DNA from 2 places in the Bacillus sp. ABA4_010 genome. Region 2 is predicted to be linked to the other one. Evidence: riboswitches for the same ligand, from Rfam matches in the RefSeq annotation. Region 2 holds a riboswitch; the other holds the start of a gene.

Region 1 (7,275 bases), 1.9 Mb from region 2:
TTAATAATGTGATGGCAAAATTGTAAATTAATGCCTTCGCCACCGGCTTCTGTAGCAATTAATACTTGGGCATTTTGCTGAAAGAGCTGTTTCATCCAATCTTTCTTCCCGCGTTTAAAGCCTCCGCGAAAAGGGACGGATGATACGCCGTTTTGCTTTAAGTACCATTGTAAATAAAGTTGAGTAGCCCTGTATTCTGTAAAGATAATAACTTTATCATTAATTTGCTGAATCAATTCGAGCGCTTTCTCCGCTTTGGCATTACGTGAAATGGTCCCGATGATTCCCATCAGCTCTTCGATAAGCTCGCGGGGTGGATGATAATCTTCTGATTCGCGCTTCAGCATATTCTTTAATGTCATATAGACTGCTTCCCGGCTGCTGCAAGCTTCACGCTGTAAGGTCAGCACGGAAAAGGCACTATTTGTGAAAAAAGCATTTTTATGAGAGGTAATCTTTTCATACAGCGCCCGCTCTTCTTCTGAGAAGTCGATGGGGACTGTATGGATAATTCGTTTTGTCCACTCAATTCCGGTATCGGCTCTTCGATTGCGAATCATCACTTTATTGACGAGCTGGCGTAAATGTTCATCATTTTGCACGTCCCGCTTTTTCTTTGAAAATAGACCGTCGAATAAGGCTTGATTGCCAAGGTGGCCTGGTTTTAAAAGAGAAACGAGGTTGAAAATTTCCTCTAACCTGTTTTGAATAGGTGTCGCTGTCAGCAGTAAGCAAAATTTCTTCTTAAGCTGTTGGACAAATTCATAGTTTTTCGTTTTGTTGTTTTTGAGCTTGTGAGCTTCATCGATGATGACTAAATCATAATCTTGCTGAAAGACAATCTCGCGATGAGGCGGGCGCTTGGCGGTATCGATCGATGATACGACAATGTCACATTGCTCCCATACGTAAGACTTGCGTTGAGCCACTGCAGGAATATAGAATTTTTGATTCAATTCCATCGTCCATTGAGAAACGAGCGAGGCAGGAACGAGAATTAACGCCTTTTTTACAAGACCTCGAATCATATATTCTTTTAAAATTAATCCCGCTTCAATCGTTTTGCCAAGTCCAACTTCATCTGCTAAAATCGCTTTCCCATTCATTTCTTCGACTACTTGTTTTGCGGCTTCCAGCTGATGAGGAAGGGGAACTAAATCAGCTAAATATTTAGGAGCCTGCAGCCCTTTAAAATCAGGAATGGTCGTTTGTTTTTGAATCTGATAAGCAAGCTTGTATGTTTCCCAGTCTGCCCATGGGCCGTCTTCTTCCACTTTTGTAAGGAAAGCCTCTTTCCACTCTTCGTCAAATAAGATATCCGCATCCATGGTAAAACACCCCTTTCATCAATTTCTTGTTGAATTATTGCAAAGTTTAATGATAGGATGTAAATATAATTCGGAAATTTTCAAATAAACAGTTGATTTTGATTTTATTAATAAATGTTCATTTCTTTTCGACTTTAATGGTCGTGTAACAGCAGTTTCCATCTAGTATGACCAACAAATGACAATTTTATATAGGCGAATGAGAATAAGGGGAGAGACTGCTTCAATGCAGCGCCGAAGGAGCAAGTGAAGAACGAATCTCTCAGGCAAAAAGACTCTTATTTGACGCAACTCTGGAGAGTGCTTACAATGTAAGCCACCCAAGAGGCAAACCGATGAAGCGACAAACAGCGGGTAAAACTTTCAGGTGAAAGGACAGAGACTTCCTAGTGAATAACAGGGAGGTGTCTGTCCTTTTTTCATTGGATGAAAGAGGTGCTGGTTGCCTAGTCCTATGTAAACATGCGTAAGAGGTGGATAATTTAAAAGATTAAAAGGGGGATTTATGATGGGAGATTTAAACAGAACGCCACTCTATGATACATATAAGCAATTAGGAGCTAAGCTCATTGATTTTGGAGGATGGGAGCTACCTGTTCATTTTTCCTCAATCAAAGAAGAGCATGAGGCTGTTCGTACAGCAGCAGGGTTGTTTGATGTGTCGCATATGGGAGAAATAACCGTCACGGGTGCGGATAGTCTTGCTTTTTTACAGAAGATAATGACAAATGATGTATCTGTCTTAACGGATGGAAAAGCCCAGTATACGGCGATGTGTTATGAAGACGGGGGAACGGTAGATGATTTGTTGATTTATAAGCAAGGTGATCAAGACTATTTGCTTGTTGTCAATGCGGCCAATATTGAAAAAGACTTTGAATGGCTGAAGCAGCATGTAAGTGGTGATGTCACTGTGATAAACAAGTCGGCTCATATCGCCCAGCTTGCGGTTCAAGGTCCATTGGCTGAACAAATTGTTCAAAAGCTGACAACCGTGAATTTAGCGGACATTAAATTTTTCCATTTCCGTAACGATGTAGAAGTGGCAGGTGTGAATGTCCTCATATCGCGGACCGGCTATACAGGGGAAGACGGATTCGAGCTGTATTGTGAAAGCAAAGATGCTCCTGAATTATGGCAGGCGATACTAGAAGCAGGAAAAGAAGAAGGGATTGTTCCGTGTGGCCTTGGGGCCCGTGATACGCTTCGGTTTGAGGCGAATTTGCCTTTATACGGTCAAGAACTTTCCAAGGACATTACACCAATTGAAGCAGGAATCGGATTTGCAGTGAAAACAAATAAAGAAGATTTCATTGGAAAAGAAGTGTTAAAGGGACAAAAGGAGCATGGAGCACCTCGTAGACTTGTCGGACTGGAAATGATTGAGAAGGGAATTCCCCGCCATGGGTACGAAGTATTCGTTGGGGAAGAGAAGATTGGGGACGTGACGACAGGAACACAGTCGCCAACTTTGAAAAAGAATGTGGGAATAGCGTTGCTAAAAGCGGAATTTGCCAGCCTTGGAACAGAAGTAGAAGTGCAAATTAGGCAAAAGCGTTTGAAAGCAAACGTCGTGTCAACACCGTTTTATAAACGTTCAAAATAAATCATCCATATGGAGAAGGAGCAGAAGGTATGAAGCATCGATATTTGCCAATGACAGAACAAGATCAAAAAGAGATGATGCAAACAATTGGTGTAGAGTCAGTTGACGAGCTGTTTGCGGATATTCCACAGAGCGTACGCTTTCAAGGGTTGTATAACATTAAAGAAGCGGCATCCGAGTCCGAACTTGTGAAAGAATTAAGCCAATTGTCAGCAAAAAATAGAAATGTGAAAGACTATCCATCCTTTTTAGGAGCCGGTGTATATGATCACTATATGCCAATTATTGTTGATCACGTCATTTCTCGATCTGAATTTTATACGGCGTATACACCATATCAGCCAGAAATCTCCCAAGGGGAATTGCAGGCAATTTTTGAATTTCAGACGATGATTTGCGAACTGACGGGAATGGATGTAGCGAATTCGTCCATGTATGATGGCGGGACGGCGTTGGCGGAAGCCGCGATGCTGAGTGCAGGACAAACGAAAAAGAAAAAAATTTTAGTATCAGCAGCCGTTCATCCGGAATCACGCGATGTGTTGAAAACATATGCAAAAGGTCAGTATTTACAAGTAGTTGAAATTCCGGCTAAAGACGGCGTAACGGATTTAGAAGTATTAACAGCTCAAATGGATGAAAACGTAGCGTGCGTATTAGTTCAATATCCAAACTTCTTCGGTCAGATTGAACCGTTAAAGGAAATCGAGCAAATCGCTCATCGTGAGAAAGGCATGTTTGTAGTATCAAGCAATCCATTAGCCTTAGGCGCGTTAACACCTCCGGGACAATTCGGAGCCGATATTGTTGTCGGAGATGCACAACCATTTGGTATTCCGCTCCAATTTGGCGGTCCTCATTGTGGGTATTTTGCGACAACCGCAAAACTGATGAGAAAAATTCCTGGACGTCTTGTCGGTCAAACGACGGACGAAGATGGAAAGCGTGGATTTGTCTTGACGCTGCAAGCTCGTGAACAGCATATTCGCCGTGACAAAGCTACATCTAACATTTGCTCGAATCAGGCGTTAAATGCCCTCGCTGCTTCCGTTGCCATGACCGCACTCGGAAAAAAAGGGGTAAAAGAGATGGCGCTGCAAAACATTCATAAAGCTCGTTATGCTATGAAGGTGTTGCAGGAAAAAGGCTTGTCTGTTGTGTATACAGGTCCGTTTTTCAATGAGATGGTAGTCGCCTTCAATCAGTCGGTGACAAAAGTGAATGATTACCTTTTAATGAAAGGAATCATTGGTGGTTATGATTTAGGACGCGATTATCCAGAGTTGGAAAATCATATGCTCATCGCAGTGACAGAGCTTCGAACCAAACAAGAGATTGACCAACTTGCGAAGGAATTGGGGGATTTCCATGCATAACGAGAAACAGTCACTTATTTTTGAAGTGAGTAAAGAAGGACGTATTGGCTATTCACTGCCTGCGTTAGATGTACCTGAAACAGAGCTGGAGGAGTGTCTTCCTGCTGACTATATTCGTACAGAAGAACCGAAATTACCGGAAGTGTCTGAGCTTGATATTATGCGTCATTATACGGCTTTATCAAGGCGGAACCATGGGGTGGACTCTGGTTTCTATCCACTTGGGTCTTGTACGATGAAATATAACCCGAAAATTAATGAGCAAACTGCCCGTATGGCTGGTTTTGCCCATGTTCATCCGCTTCAGCCGGAATCGACGGTCCAAGGGGCCATGGAGCTTATGTATGATTTGCAGGAGCATTTAAAGGAAATTACTGGGATGGACGAAGTGACATTGCAACCAGCGGCAGGGGCTCACGGTGAATGGACGGGCTTAATGATGATTCGCGCATACCATGAAGCAAATGGTGATGTACATCGGACAAAAGTAATCGTACCAGACTCTGCCCATGGGACCAATCCTGCATCGGCAACTGTCGCTGGTCTTGAAACCGTGACGGTCAAATCGAATGAGCAAGGGTTAGTGGATTTAGAAGATTTACGTCGTGTTGTCGGAAGCGATACAGCAGCTTTAATGCTGACAAATCCGAATACGCTTGGCTTATTTGAGGAGAACATTTTAGAGATGGCGCAAATCGTTCATGAAGCAGGCGGCAAGCTTTATTATGACGGAGCCAATTTAAATGCGGTATTAAGTCAGGCACGCCCTGGCGACATGGGCTTTGATGTGGTTCATTTAAACCTTCACAAAACTTTTACAGGTCCTCATGGAGGCGGGGGCCCTGGATCGGGTCCGGTAGGGGTGAAGGCAGATTTGATGCCGTTCTTGCCGAAACCAGTATTGCTGAAAACAGAAGAAGGTTTCCACTTTGAGTACGATCGTCCGCAATCGATTGGACGTGTGAAACCTTTTTACGGGAACTTCGGGATTAATGTACGTGCCTATACGTATATTCGTTCAATGGGGCCTGACGGGTTAAAGGCTGTAACGGAAAATGCCGTCTTAAATGCTAACTACATGATGCGCCGTTTAGCGGAATATTATGATTTGCCGTTTGATCGTCATTGTAAGCATGAATTTGTTTTATCGGGCAGACGCCAGAAGAAGCTAGGTGTTCGTACGCTTGATATTGCGAAGCGCTTATTGGACTTTGGCTATCATCCGCCGACGATTTATTTTCCGCTCAACGTAGAGGAATGCATTATGATTGAGCCGACTGAGACAGAATCGAAGGAGACACTCGATGCATTCATTGACGCGATGATTCAAATTGCGAAAGAAGCAGAAGAAAATCCAGAGATTGTTCAAGAAGCGCCGCATACAACTGTTGTCAAGCGCCTTGATGAAACAACGGCGGCTAGAAAGCCGATATTACGTTATCAAGCATAAAAATGCCGGTGAGAAATGCTTTGCTAATTCACGGGTAAATATGTAAAAAGCGGTGAGGAATGACCCTCGCCGCTTTTTTACATTTCTTTATAGAAAGCTATGCTTTATTTTTTTGATTTAATTTTACCAGACCACTGCTTGAAGCCGCCTTTTAATTGATACAGCTCTTGATAGCCGTTTTTGCGGAGAATTTGAGCAGCGCGGCCTGTACGAATGCCATTTTGATCGTACAGATAAACAGGCTGGTCTTTTCGCATTTCACCCATTCTCATACGAAATTGAGTTAAAGGAATGTTGCGCGCGCCTAAAATGTGTCCACCTTCATAGTCATTCGGTTCACGGATGTCAATGATTTGTGCTTTGCGGTATCCGGCACGGAATTCTTCTTCCGTTAAGGTTTTTAAAATTTTGCGCTGATAAAAATACATCGCAACGGAGTACACGATGAAAGCTCCTAGTATAATTAATGCTATTTCCATGATCATCGTCCTTTCTTCGTCTAAATCACATAAATCTATTATATAAGTGAACTAAAATAGAAGTAAAGGCGTAATTCTTTTCCTCATTCTCTTCTTTTGATAGACTAAAATATAATTGTTTGTATTCACCATATGATGAAGGACTGAGGGACAAATGAAGGAAACATGGAGATTTATCGACTCTGGTAATCGTGATCCATATTATAATATGGCACTGGATGAAGTGCTCTTAGAATGGCACAGTGAAGGAAAAATCCCGCCGACCATCCGTTTTTATGGCTGGAATCCTGCTACTTTGTCAATTGGCTATTTTCAAAAAGCGGAGAAAGAAATTGATTTTGAGATGGTTAAAAAGCATGAGCTCGGATTTGTGCGGCGCCCAACAGGAGGAAGAGGCGTCTTACATGAACATGAGCTTACATATAGCGTCATTGTGTCAGAAGACCATCCTGATATGCCGAAAACCGTAACGGAAGCCTATCGCATTATTTCACAAGGATTATTGGAGGGGTTTAAGTTGTTAGGGCTCGATGCTTATTTTGCTGTTCCGAAAACAGAAGAAGAAAAAAATAGCTTAAAAAATCCTCGATCTTCCGTTTGTTTTGATGCGCCGTCATGGTATGAACTGGTCGTGGAAGGGCGTAAAGTCGCTGGTAGTGCTCAAACGCGTCAAAAAGGAGTCATCTTACAGCATGGATCTATCTTACTTGATTTGGACGAGGATAAGCTGTTTAGTGTATTCAAATATTCAAATGACCGGGTAAAAGAGCGGATGCAGCGGGCATTTCGTGAAAAAGCGGTTGCCATTAATGCGATTGCCAACAGAACAGTTGAACTTGAAGAAGCGAAAGTCGCCTTCCAAAAAGGGTTTGAACTCGGATTAAATGTAGAACTTGAACCATATACACTTACGCCAGACGAAGAACAATATGTTCAACAACTGGCGAAAACAAAATATGCAGCAGATGAGTGGAATTTTAAAAGATAGAGTATAGGGTGAGTGAGAAGGTACATTTCTCGGCTCACCTTTTTCGTT
Region 2 (7,275 bases):
ATCAGTGGCGATAAGGTATCGGAATTCTCCCATTTTAAATCCGTTCATCACAGAAAATCTGTCTTCCTGCTCTAGTCCTCCGTGAAGTCTTTCACACGAATAACCAGATTCCTTTAATTCAGCAAATACCGTATCGACATGGTCTTTCGTATTGCAAAAAATGATGCAGCTATCTGGATTTCCAACGACCGTAACGTCTTTTAACAGCGATAGCTTTTCTTCTTGTTTCACTTCGATTAAGCGATGTTCAATTGTGCTGGTCGTAACACCTGAAGCCTCAATCTCGACATGAACTGGATTCTTCATATATTCATGGCAAAGTTTTTCAACGTCTTTAGGCAACGTCGCCGAAAAGACCATTGTTACTCTGTTGGAAGGGAGTTCATTTATAATGGCTTCTACTTCATCGATAAATCCCATGTTCAGCATTTCATCTGCTTCATCGATAATCAAGTACTTGATTTGATCTAAAGCTAACGTTTCTCTTTCAATGTGATCCATTACGCGCCCAGGTGTTCCAACAACTACATGCGTTTTTTGCTTCAACTCTTCTTTTTGTTTTATAAATGGCTCTTTTCCATAAACCGCCAGAGATTTAAGTCGTTTAAATCGGCCAATATTCGTAATGTCTTCTCGAACTTGCACGGCAAGCTCTCGAGTTGGTGTAAGGATTAAAGCCTGGGGCTTCTTTTCCTCCCACTCCACCATTGTACAAATAGGAATACCGTAAGAAGCCGTCTTTCCACTTCCTGTTTGAGATTTGACGACAAGATCTTGATTGGCCATCGCTTTTGGGATAACCTCACTTTGCACCTCTGTAGGCGTTTCATATTTCAACAAAGCAAGTGCCTTTCTTATTTCATCACTTACATTAAAATCTTCAAAACTGCTTTTAGTCATAGATGGACCTCGCTTTTTTATATTATCCGGTTGTTATAGGATTCTCCCAAAGAAGGATCATATGCAAAATTGGACTATCGTTCATTATACTTGAAATATTGAACAAATCGACTTTTATTTCATCTTTTGTTCTTGATTCTTTCTAGCGGTCTGTATAATCAAATATCATTTCCTTCAATAAAAATGAAAAAGACTGCATCGTGACATACCATGCACTCTGCAGTCCTTTTTCATTATATATATTCTACTTCATAACTGGACACAGCTTCATTTGCTTCAAGAACATTTCGCATGACCGCTCTTTGGTCATGTCGAATGCTCTAGATCGACTTATATAGATTAACTTACCATTTTTTCATTAGCATCTGCTGATTTATTAGCCTTCAAAAAGCGATTCGTTTCTGCTACAACGACACCACTTAATCCAATAAGACCAATTAAGTTTGGAATCGCCATCAATCCGTTCGCAATATCGGAAAACGTCCAAACGATGCCAAGTTTCAAATTCGCTCCGACTGCCACCATTCCAACGAAAATGTAACGGTAATAGCGAACCGCTTTGCGGCCGAATAAGTATTCCACACATTTTTCACCGTAATAAGACCAGCCTAAAATAGTCGAATACGCAAAGAAAACAATGGCGATAGCAAGAATAATGCTTCCTGTGTTACCAAATACAGATTGGAATGCGATAGTCGTCGCTTCTACTCCCGTTTTCCCAGATTGCCATGCCCCTGTTGTAATTAACACAAGACCCGTAATTGTACATACGATAATGGTATCAATAAATGTTCCCGTCATTGATACGAGGGCTTGTTTCGCTGGGGAATCGGTTTTGGCTGCCGCTGCTGCGATTGGCGCACTTCCTAATCCCGCTTCATTACTGAACACACCTCGCGCGATTCCAATTTGAATCGCAGCTGCCACCGTCGAACCAACAAAACCGCCAGTTGCCGCGGTGCCGCTAAAAGCACCTGAGAAAATAAGTGAAAATGCTGCTGGCACTTGATCGATATGATAAAAGATAATAATGATTCCAGCAACGATATAAAAGACTGCTTTAACCGGGACAAACAATCCCGTAAATTTCCCAATTTTTTGTACTCCCCCTAAAATAACGAGGGCACTCAATGCAGCTAGCAAGATCCCACTGACAATCGGCGACATTGAAAAATTGATTCTCATCGCCTCAGCAATCGAATTGGACTGCACCATATTTCCAATTCCAAAAGAAGCTGCAATTCCAAATACGGCAAACATCACCGCAAGCCACTTCTTCTTTAAGCCATTTTCCAAATAGTACATTGGTCCGCCGGAATATTCTCCATTTTCACCAACGACTCGATATTTAACCGCAAGAATCGCTTCTGAATATTTTGTTGCCATCCCGAAAAATGCAACAAGCCACATCCAAAATACAGCACCCGGTCCACCAATCGTCACGGCTGTCGCCACACCCGCAATGTTCCCTATTCCAATCGTAGCAGCGAGCGCCGTCATCAATGCCTGAAAGTGACTAATATCCCCGGCCGAAGAATGTTCTTCTGATTTTCCAAATGCCAGCTTCAAGGCATAAAATAGTTTAGTAAACTGCAAGCCTTTAAGGCGTGCCGTCAGGAGGATACCTGTTCCTACAAGAAGAATCAGTGTAGGCAACCCCCAAACATATTGATTGATTACGTCTAATACTTGATTTACTTTCTCCATCTCCAATTCTCCCTTACAAAAAAATAAAAAAACCATTTCACTCAAATGAAATGGTCTCTGGAGATACAAGGCATAGAAAAATAAACCGATCCGGAATCGGTCTTTTCTGTCGCTTGTCTCTGTCCTTTTACCTGAGAGATTATCCATCATACTGACGGATTTGCTCCTTCGGTGCTCTCTTTCCTCTATACCCGTTGACGGCAAGAGGGAGTCTCTCCAGAGATTCGTCCCCATACAGTTCTACTCGTTATCCAAGACCTGAGAGTTTCAAAGCTGTCCGACCAGCTTTTTGCCCCATCGGTAGATCAATTGACCTTCTCCTGTATGGTTCATCCGAATGCTATGAAATTAATATGTGTTATTATAATCATTGATAAAGAAATATGTCAAGTCAATATATTAAAAAAACAAAAATATGTTTGTCTTATAATATAACAAAACGGAATCTCAACATTTATTATCCAGAAAAAAACCAGCCCCTATTTCATACTAGGGACTGGCCTTTAACGCTTATTTAGAGGCTGGAGCAACAGCCGCTTCTGGTGATGTCACCTTGTCGTAAAATTTTACAAATTGATCGCGCTCTTCACTGTCGCGATAAGCCATTGCGACACGAGGATGCTCGTTTAATGCACCAGAAATCATGTAAGGGATAATATAGCCCCATTCCCATTTTTGACGCATTTCCAGCATATGCTTTTCAATCACGCCAAGAACTGGCTTAATTTCATAGCTTGGTTTTTGAATATAGCTAACAAGAAGCTCTGTATGACAGTTACCTGCTGCACGGCCCATTCCGTAAACGGATGAGTCAAGGAATGTCACTCCGTTTCTCATTGCTGCTAATGTATTAGCAAATGCCAGCTGCATATTGTTATGTGTATGAATACCGAGTTGTTTATTAGGAAGCATTGCTTGGAATTTGTTGACTTGATGCTCAATATCAGCTGGATCAAGGCTTCCAAACGAATCAACAATATAGACAACATCAACAGGACTTTCTCTTACCATATCAAATGCCTTAATAAGCTGTTGCTCAGGCACGCTAGAAAGCGCCATAATGTTAAGTGCTGTCTCATATCCTAAATCATGGAACATTTGAACAAGCTCTAACCCTTTATCCACTTCACGAATATAGCAAGCTACTCGAATCATATCTAAAGCACTTTGCTCACGCGGCAAAATGTCATTTGGGTCTACCCGGCCGATGTCCACAAGAGCAGACAACTTCGTGAACTTTTTCTCTGGAATGATTTCTTTCAGGAATTGATCATCAAGAAATCTCCATGGATTGGGCTCCGTCGCATTTAAAAGTTTTGGGGAATTTTTATAGCCGATTTCCATATATTCAACACCGGCTTCACTTAAACCGTTGTACAAATCTTGAACAAATTCGACGCTGAAATCCCAATTGTTCACTAAACCTCCATCACGAATGGTACAGTCTAGAATTTTGCTGTGATGTGCCATGTTTGTAACACCCTCCTGTTTTTCGCTGCGCTTGACTCTCTCTTTCGCGCTTTTATGCTTTTATGTATTAAAATGTATTATTATGGTTATACCATGATTTTGTTCAAGGTGTCAATGAACTTTACTTAAATTTATTCTCAAACTGTAAAATTCAGTAAATTCAATCATTTAAGAAATCAAACAAAAACCGAGACTACTCCCGCTTTTTGCTTGATTAAACGGTTATACATCAAGAGATTAATCCTCTTCATCCATAATATCATCAAAAGCTTGGGATACTTTTTCAAACTCCTCATCTTCTTCAATGAAGGCAAAATCTCCTTCAGCATCAATTTTCAGAAAGAAAACATCAATGTCCTCTTCACCCTCATGGCGTAGATCCTCTACAAATCCGACAGCCGCATATTCCGTTCCTTCAATGCTAACTACTCCTAATACTTCCACTTCCTGCTCCTCGCCATTATCATCTGTAATGGTAAACGTTTCACCAACTTCAATCTTTTCCATATATATTTCCCCTTTCGTTTCTTAATGGTTTCACTACCATAGCTTCCCGAACAGAGAAAATTTCATGCGTAACAGAAAAAATTTTTAAAAAGATACACGTTCTTATACGAGTTTTCTTGTTGACCACTCGTTTTCTTTTTTATCAATTAGAACATAGTTTTACTAAATATATATCTTTTAAACAAGAGAAAAATCGTTAGATGGCTATTCACCTAACGATTTTTCTCTTGTTTAAAATTCAATTTTTTCCAAAAATAAACCTTCAGCATTCGCAAACCCTGCCTGGTCCCGTGCCTTTGATTCCAAAATACTTGGGATTGCTTCTGCTTCCAGTTCACCTAGTCCCACTTTAATAAGCGTCCCCACCATTTTTCGAACCATATTGTATAAAAAGCCATTTCCTCTTATTCTGATGTGAATGAACCCTTCATTTTCTTCTAATTCAATCGAATAAATTTTTCGAACCATCGATTTTTTCTTAGATTTAGCATTCGAAAATGCTGTGAAATCATGTTCCCCGATAAAATGCTGACATGCTTTTTCCATTTCTGCAAGATTCAATGCTTTCTCGACATGCATACTATACTTTCGCATGAACGGATGGGTGTATTCTTTATTCCAAATTTTATAGACATATGTTTTATCTTGCGCATTGTAGCGTGCATGAAAGCGATCAGGAACAATCGTCACTTCTATCACACTAATATCGTTAGGTAAGTACCGGTTTAAATAATTCATAACTTCAGTTTCTGTCCAATTTCCATCGAGCTTTACATTAGCAACTTGCGCTAAAGCATGAACCCCCGCATCCGTCCTACTACTTCCGATAATTTCAACTTTCCGCCCTACCATCTCTGATAATACATTTTCAATTTTTCCTTGTATTGTATTTTCACCATTTCCAAGACGCTGCCAGCCTTTATAGCGTCCACCATCATATTGGATTACTAATTTATAGTTGTTCATTGCTTTCTCCTAACTTTTTCTTTCTGTTAACAGTCGCATTCTCATAGCCTGTACTTTCTATCAACAAACCTAGCTAGATATTCGTTCAAACTATACTACTCTGTTTTTTAAGATCCTCCACCATTATACCAACAAAATGCAAGTAAGCACTTAAAAGCAGTGAAGATTTTTGAATAACGAAAGAATATTCCATCTCATAGGCTTATCTTTTTTCTTTTAGAACATAGTTTTACTTCAAACGCGAATTATTCTATTCTCTTTATACACGCTCTTCCTTAAATGTCCAGTAATTGTTTAATGTAAAATTAATAATGGGAATTACCAATGTCGTCACGATTTCACCTACTGAGTAGTGAAAAGAATATACATGAACAATGATATACATAATGGTGCTGTTTAAAATAAATGCGATTCCCGAAACAGTTACGTATTTACGAAACGCTCCTTTCGAGGATTGTGTGCGAAAGGTAAAACGTTTATTCAAAGAATAAGAAATAATTGTCATTAGCACAAACGCGAGAGCCGAGCTCAATACAGGTTCTTGATGGAACGATTCAACTAGAAGGAAAATCGTGAAAAAATAAACTAAAACACTTATCATTCCAACTAAGCTGTATGATGAAAATCTAACCAATATTTTTTTACTTTTAATCATGAAACCATTACCTTTCTGCCAACATTTACTCTTTCAACTAAGCAGTGTTTACTTTGCATAGCAATACATGTTTTTTCCTTGCTTTTTCGCCTCATACATTGCTTTGTCCGCTTTTTGAATGAGCGCTTCTGCATTTTCGCCATTGTATGGGTAAAGGCTAATTCCAGCGCTTGCCGTGACAAAAACCTCACAGTCATGTAAAAAGTAAGGTTGGCTAATATTAGCAATGAGACGCTTGGCAATGTTAGACGCTTCGTCTTTCGTACATTCCTGCAACACGATAATGAATTCATCACCGCCAAGGCGAGACACTATATCGCCTTTTCTTATGGTCATTTTCAATCGTTGGGCCACTTCTTTTAATAATAAATCCCCAATGTCATGGCCATACTGATCATTTACTTCTTTGAAGCCATCTAAATCCATAAATAAAACCCCAACCAATTGTTTCCTTTCTTTGGCATGCTGAATGGCGTTGTCCAAATAGTCGTAAAGAAGTCGTCGATTGGGTAGATGAGTGAGTGTATCTGTATACGCCATTTCATACATCATGCTTTCGACCTTTTTCTGCTCTGTGATATCTCGAAACAAAATTTGAACAGATGGCTCGCTTCCGTTTGTAAATGGCTGGCCTATTATTTCTACGTCCATCACCTTGTCGTCTAATCTTTGCATTTTCACCTCAACAACTTTGGGTGGAAGACTCGTTTCAAGCAGTTCTTTCCATTGTTGTTGTACGACCTCATGGTATTCTGGCATAATAAAATCTAACATACTTTTATGCAGAAACGCTTCCTGGCTGTGTCCACCGAGCATCTGAACTCCAGCACGGTTTATATATTTAAACACTCCGGATTGCTGAACAGCTATTCCATCAGGAGAATGTTCTACTAAATTCCGATAGCGATTCTCACTTTCCGTTAATTTTTTCTCCAATTTTTTTCGTTCTTTAATATCTCTGGCAATCGATAAAACAACATTCTTCCCACTTAAATTGATAAGTGACGCATTATATTCAAAAGGGATTTCTTGTTTCGTTTTTGAAAGATATTTCCCTTCAAAAGTGATAT

Evidence for each region. Region 2 has a riboswitch for glycine ahead of ACXAEO_RS12840 (alanine/glycine:cation symporter family protein). Riboswitches for the same ligand answer to the same signal wherever they lie in the genome.
Region 1: it holds a riboswitch for glycine, as region 2 does, so the genes downstream of both, gcvT (glycine cleavage system aminomethyltransferase GcvT) here and ACXAEO_RS12840 (alanine/glycine:cation symporter family protein) in region 2, are expected to answer to the same signal.

The regions. Positions count from the first base shown of each region.
Region 1 is NZ_JBSWUN010000003.1:459,526-466,800, forward strand. Features, by position in the region: gene ACXAEO_RS03510 (DEAD/DEAH box helicase) at 1-1,328, opposite strand, end outside; glycine riboswitch at 1,528-1,616, shown strand; gene gcvT (glycine cleavage system aminomethyltransferase GcvT) at 1,837-2,934, shown strand; gene gcvPA (aminomethyl-transferring glycine dehydrogenase subunit GcvPA) at 2,964-4,310, shown strand; gene gcvPB (aminomethyl-transferring glycine dehydrogenase subunit GcvPB) at 4,303-5,760, shown strand; gene ACXAEO_RS03530 (rhodanese-like domain-containing protein) at 5,865-6,239, opposite strand; gene ACXAEO_RS03535 (lipoate--protein ligase family protein) at 6,394-7,227, shown strand.
Region 2 is NZ_JBSWUN010000003.1:2,339,163-2,346,437, forward strand. Features, by position in the region: gene ACXAEO_RS12835 (DEAD/DEAH box helicase) at 1-900, opposite strand, end outside; gene ACXAEO_RS12840 (alanine/glycine:cation symporter family protein) at 1,240-2,607, opposite strand; glycine riboswitch at 2,717-2,837, opposite strand; gene ACXAEO_RS12845 (aldolase catalytic domain-containing protein) at 3,118-4,077, opposite strand; gene ACXAEO_RS12850 (DUF1292 domain-containing protein) at 4,315-4,584, opposite strand; gene truA (tRNA pseudouridine(38-40) synthase TruA) at 4,816-5,550, opposite strand; gene ACXAEO_RS12860 (GtrA family protein) at 5,810-6,205, opposite strand; gene ACXAEO_RS12865 (PAS domain-containing protein) at 6,254-7,275, opposite strand, start outside.